Tunicatimonas pelagia: one gene and its partner. The protein of the gene in region 1 interacts with the protein of each later gene in a pairwise test. Links are inferred from orthologs where the notes say so. Each region holds a gene or a part of one and is shown in the gene's direction. Other genes may lie near its edges.

What was found. The genes of interacting proteins can lie anywhere in the genome.
Region 2: the proteins of ligA (region 1) and leuS interact in binary tests that used the Escherichia coli proteins (3 or more experiments, as listed by UniProt). The link is inferred for Tunicatimonas pelagia from one-to-one orthologs.

The regions. Positions count from the first base shown.
Region 1 is NZ_CP120683.1:5,468,553-5,471,456, reverse strand. What follows is about bases 1-2,894. They hold ligA (NAD-dependent DNA ligase LigA), read left to right. Parts: upstream 1-389; coding sequence 390-2,399; downstream 2,400-2,894. Other genes in these bases: P0M28_RS23365 (DUF6913 domain-containing protein), read left to right, coding at 2,416-2,894; P0M28_RS23375 (potassium channel family protein), read left to right, coding at 1-115. Also shown: more of P0M28_RS23365, read left to right, coding at 2,895-2,904. UniProt on the Escherichia coli protein: DNA ligase that catalyzes the formation of phosphodiester linkages between 5'-phosphoryl and 3'-hydroxyl groups in double-stranded DNA using NAD as a coenzyme and as the energy source for the reaction.
Region 2 is NZ_CP120683.1:7,002,572-7,005,947, forward strand. What follows is about bases 3-3,368. They hold leuS (leucine--tRNA ligase), read left to right. Parts: upstream 3-399; coding sequence 400-3,168; downstream 3,169-3,368. Other genes in these bases: P0M28_RS29690 (hypothetical protein), read left to right, coding at 3-234; P0M28_RS29700 (hypothetical protein), read right to left, coding at 3,169-3,368. Outside these bases: more of P0M28_RS29690, read left to right, coding at 1-2; more of P0M28_RS29700, read right to left, coding at 3,369-3,376.

The DNA.
Region 1 (2,904 bases):
GTCTAAGCGATTCACATTTAATCCGCATGGTGACCTAAAATTTGAAGTAGGCGATACCATGATTATTGTGGGAACCGAACAGAACCTTCAGGCTTTTCGAGACTATTACACCTGAATAATGGATAATTGATAGTGGATAGTGGATAGTGGAAAAGGGAGAAGAGGGAATAACTAATGATCATTGAGCAATGAACAGTGTGTAATGAGTAATGACGATGATTAATTCCCAACACCAGAACACTTCAAGCTTCTAAAACTGTGGGCTGTAGACTACTAACTGTGGACTAATAACCATTCAGCAATCAGCAATCAGCAATCAGCAATCAGCAATTGAATCATATAATAATTAAGCAATCGAACAATTGAGTAATCAGCTAAACTTGGGATTTATGACCGCCGAAGAAGCCAAAAGTGCTATAGAGCAACTCAGTGCTAAAATCCGCCATTACAATCATCAGTACTACCAGAATAGTATTTCAGAAATTTCGGATTATGCGTTCGATCAGTTGTTAGAGCAACTCATTCAGCTAGAAGAACAGTATCCGCAGTATCGCTACCCCGATTCTCCGAGCCAACGCGTGGGTGGTACCATTACCAAAGATTTTGAGACGGTTTTCCATACTTATCCGATGCTCTCGCTGAGCAATACGTATTCTGAAGAAGAGCTAGCGGAATTTGACCAACGGGTAGCCAAAGCTCTGCCCGAGCAAGCGTATGAATATTTTTGTGAGTTAAAGTTTGACGGAGTAGCTATTAGTCTTCGCTACGAAAATGGCCTACTCACGCTGGCTGCTACTCGAGGCGATGGAGTGCGGGGCGATGATATTACGGCCAACGCCAAAACAATTCGCTCCCTTCCCTTACGAGTACAAGCTGAGAACTTGCCCCCCACGTTTGAAGTACGGGGTGAAGTATTTATGCCCCGCTCAGTTTTTGACCAGCTTAACCAAGAACGGGAAGCATCCGGCGAAGCTCTACTGGCTAACCCCCGAAACACTACTTCAGGAACGCTGAAAATGCAAGATTCTTCGCTGGTAGCCCAACGCAAACTAGACTGCTATCTGTATTCGCTCGCTACGGACGGTATTCATATTGAAACTCATCAAGAAGCTATCGCTTTGCTAGAAAAATGGGGATTTCAGGTGTCGCCTACTTACCGTAAGTGCCAGTCGGTTGAAGAGGTTTCTGCGTACATTAATGGTTGGGAAGAGAAACGCAGCGAGTTGCCCCTAGATACCGACGGTATTGTGATTAAGGTGAATAGCACCCAGCAGCAAAAACTGCTGGGCAGTACGGCTAAAAGTCCTCGCTGGGCTATTGCCTACAAATATAAAACCCAGAGTGCGGTTACTATTTTGCGCGATATTACGTACCAAGTGGGCCGTACTGGTGCCATTACTCCCGTAGCTAACCTAGAGCCGGTAGCTCTAGCGGGAACCATCGTTAAGCGAGCTTCACTGCACAACGCTAATGAGATTGAGCGGCTGGGCGTTCGCTACGGCGATACGGTTTCGGTGGAAAAAGGCGGAGAAATTATTCCGAAGATTACCGGGGTAGACATCAGCCAACGTTCCGCTCAAAGTCAGCCCATTCAATACGTAACCCATTGCCCGGAATGCAATACCTTACTAGTACGACAAGAGGGCGAAGCTGTACACTTTTGCCCCAACCAAGCGGGCTGTCCACCTCAAATAAAGGGACGTATTGAACATTTTATCCAGCGTAATGCGATGAATATCGATAGCATGGGTAAAGAAACGGTGGCTCTATTTTACGAACAGGGATTAGTAAAAAACGTAGCCAATTTGTACGCTCTATCGTTTGATGACATTTTTGCTTTGGAAGGGTTCAAGGAACAGGCTACCCAGAATATTTTAAGCGGAATTGAAGCCTCGAAGCAAATTTCTTTTCCTCGCGTGCTCTTTGCGTTAGGAATTCGCTACGTGGGACGCACTGTGGCAGAAAAGTTAGCCGAACACTTCGGGTCAGTTGATTCCTTAGCGATTGCTTCTCACGAACAACTGATTGAAGTGCCGGAAATTGGCGAGCGTATTGCTCAAAGTGTACTAGAATATTTTCGCGATACCGAAAATCAGCAGTTGGTGAATGAACTAAAACAGGCAGGCTTGCAGTTCAGCTTACAAATAAGCGACCAAACTCCTGAAAATCAGGTATTATCCGGCAAGACATTTGTGGTTTCTGGGGTATTTGAGCAACTTAGCCGAGAAGAAATTAAAGAAAAGATTAAGTTGCACGGGGGAAAAGTACTTTCATCGGTTTCTGCCAAACTAGATTTTTTGTTAGCTGGTACGAATATGGGTCCGGCTAAACGGAAGAAAGCAGAATCATTAGAAGTGCAGATTATCTCGGAAGAAGAATTTCTAGCGATGCTTGATTAATTTAAATGATTATCTAATGTGGTTCTTTACCAAGAAAATTATTGGCTTCCAACTGCCTAAATTGCTTAAGCAAAGTACAGTGAAACGCCAAACGGTAAATTACGAGAAAGCAGAACGTATTGGAGTATTAATTACGCTGGCTGATCATGAGAAGCAGAATACAGTAGATGATTTTATTGCTCATCTTTCGGCTGACCATAAGGAGGTGCAGGTGCTTTGCTACGACAAGCGCCGAGCCAGGAATAAGATATTTGGCTATCTTCAGTTTAGCGACCGAGATATATCAGCTTTTGGTAAGTTTAAAGCCGAACACCTTATCGATTTTGTCAACAGTCGCTTCGATTATTTGATTCATCTCGATACTGAGTCCAACCAAGTACTTGATAAGATTTTAACACTGAGTCAGGCTAAATGCCGGATTGGCTGCGATATTCCTGAACATCACCCCTACTATGAGCTTATGTTTCGCGCCGAAACACTTTACGACCTGTGCGAGCTAATTATG
Region 2 (3,376 bases), 1.5 Mb from region 1 along the record:
GGGTACCAGCATCATATCCCGGTGATTGGAATTAGTCATTCAGAAGAGAAAGTACAGGAAATAATATCCACTGAGCCCGCCCCGTTTTTCTGGACAATACTATTAGTAGATGAGCTTCACGACCCCACTAAGGTGGGCAAACCGCTAGTAACCCGCGTAGCTGAAGCGATCTACCACTTCATTCGCCACCGTCAACATCCGGGTATCCGAACCCTTGAAGAAGCAGCGGTCTAGCGATCACCGAAGAACCAGCTCATTCAGAACGATTACTCCCTGTTGTTTCTGACGAATTTCTGCTAATTTTACCTCGAAATAATGAATAATGAGTAATGATTGATGACTAATAACTTCAATCAGTATTCATCAATCATTACTCATCCATCATTCATAATTACAAACATGGCAGATTATAACTTTCGGGAGATAGAAAATAAGTGGCAGCAGCACTGGCGGGATAATAATATTTACCAAGTTTCCGCAGACCCAACCCGCCCCAAGTACTACGTACTGGATATGTTTCCTTACCCTTCAGGGGCTGGATTACACGTAGGGCATCCGTTGGGCTATATCGCTTCCGACATTGTGAGTCGCTATAAGCGGTTAAAAGGGTTTAATGTGCTACACCCGATGGGCTTCGATTCCTTTGGATTACCCGCCGAGCAGTACGCCATCCAGACCGGGCAACACCCGGCAATTACTACTGCCCAAAATATTGAACGCTATAAAGAACAACTCGGCAACCTTGGATTCTCCTTCGATTGGAGCCGAGAGGTGCAAACCAGTTCACCCGACTTTTACCGCTGGACACAGTGGATTTTTATGCAACTATTCCAAAGTTGGTTCAATCAAAAAACCAATCAGGCAGAACCTATCGAGTCGCTCATTACTCAGTTTGAACAAAATGGTAACACTTCCGTAAACGCTGCCTGCGATGAGGATACCCTGGCCTTTACGGCCGAAGAATGGAGTAATTCCTCAGAAGCCGAACAGCAAAAAATGCTGTTGAACTATCGCCTGACTTACTTAGCCGATACAGTAGTAAATTGGTGCCCGGGTTTGGGAACCGTGCTGGCAAATGATGAGGTGAAAGACGGCTACTCTGAGCGGGGCGGCTACCCGGTTGAGCGTAAGAAGATGAAGCAGTGGATGATGCGAATTACCGCCTACGCCGACCGATTGCTAGACGGTTTGGAAACCATCGAGTGGACTGATTCTCTGAAAGAGATGCAGCGCAACTGGATTGGCCGTTCTACTGGCTGCGAACTAGACTTCAAAGTTCAGAGCGCTGGCATTACGCTAACTGCTTTCACTACGCGCCCTGATACCATTTTCGGCGTTACCTACATTACTTTAGCTCCCGAACACGAGCTGATTGGTGAGTTAACCACTCCTGAACAGCAAGAGGAAGTAGCTATCTACGTAGAAAAAGCGGTGAACCGCTCGGAGCGCGACCGGATGGCCGATGTAAAAACGGTTTCAGGAGCGTTTACCGGATCCTACGCTATCAACCCTATTTCTAACGAACCCGTACCCATTTGGATAGCCGACTACGTATTGGCCGGCTACGGTACCGGAGTAGTGATGGGCGTCCCCTCTTCTGACGACCGCGACTTTCGGTTCGCGAAGCACTTCGATCTACCCATTATCCACGTGATTGAAGGAACTGAGAACCTGGAGAATCCTACCGAGAAAAAACACGGAACCATTATCAATTCTGATTTCTTAAATGGAATGGATTCGCACGATGCTATTCAGGCGGCTATTGACAAAGCGGTGCAACTAAAATTAGGTGAGGCGAAAGTGAACTACCGAATGCGCGATGCGGTGTTTAGTCGTCAGCGTTACTGGGGCGAACCGGTTCCGGTCTACTTTAAAGACGATATTCCGCATTTGCTGGACGAAGAAGATTTACCGCTAGAGTTACCCGCCGTAGACGAATACAAACCTACCGAAGATGGCGAACCACCGCTCGGCCGAGCCAGCGACTGGCAGTATAAGAATCAGTACGGCTACGAACTGACGACCATGCCGGGTTGGGCGGGTTCTTCTTGGTACCATTTTCGCTACATGGATGCCCACAATGAAGAAGAATTTGTAAGTAAAGAAGCGCAAGCGTACTGGGGCAACGTAGATTTATACATCGGTGGAACCGAACACGCTACCGGCCATTTGCTCTACTCCCGCTTCTGGACTAAGTTTCTGCACGATCGAGGCTACGTCACCGTTGATGAACCCTACCAAAAGCTCATTAACCAGGGGATGATTCAGGGGCAATCCAGTATCGTTTACCGGGTTAAGGGAAAAAATGAGTTTGTTTCGCTAGGATTAAAAGATCAGTACGAAGTAATGCCCATGCATATAGACGTGTCCTTAGTTTCTAATAATGTATTAGATACCCAAGCATTTCAGCAGTGGCGAGACGATTTGAATGGTGCCCAGTTTATTCTGGAAGAAGGAAAATACCTCTGCGGTTCCGAAGTGGAGAAAATGTCTAAACGGCTGTTCAACGTAGTTAATCCGGACGATGTGGTAGAACAGTACGGTGCCGATACCTTACGGTTGTACGAAATGTTTTTAGGTCCACTGGAGCAATCCAAACCCTGGAACACTAACGGTATTGATGGAGTATTCAAGTTTTTGCGAAAGCTCTGGCGATTATTTCACGATGGGTCGGGTAACTTCTCGGTGAGCGAAGCGGAGCCTACTTCCGAAGAATTAAAAGTACTGCATCGAGCAATTAAGAAAACGCAGGAAGATATTGAGAACTATTCTTTCAATACGACAGTCAGCAGCTTTATGATCTGCGTGAACGAATTAACCTCACTAAAGTGCAACAAACGATCAGTGCTGACTGACTTGGTTGTAATCTTGTCTCCGTTTGCCCCCCACATTGCCGAAGAACTGTGGCATTTGTTAGGAAACGTAGACAGTGTGACCCAGACCAACTTTCCCAATTACAACGAAGAATATCTGATTGAAAATGTTCACGAGTATCCAATTTCAATCAACGGAAAAGTGCGAACCAAGCTAAATTTTGCCCTGGACATGTCGAAGGAGAATATTGAGCAGGCCGTTTTACAGGACGAAACCGTACACCGCTGGCTAGACGGGAAATCACCCAAGCGAGTAATTGTGGTTCCTAAACGAATTGTGAATATTGTAATTTGATTACTGCGGCTCTTCGTCCACAATCATCGGAGTGTTTACCGAATCAGCCGGAGCCATCATGGGGTCGCCTGAATTGAGTGGGTCAACGTAGGCCGAATCTTGCGACTGAGGTTCACCGGGCGGAAATATGGTCACCATCTCAATGGTTTTGATAGAATTGTACTTTTTAGGATAGCTCACCTCGGACATAATTCCGTAGCGACTCTTA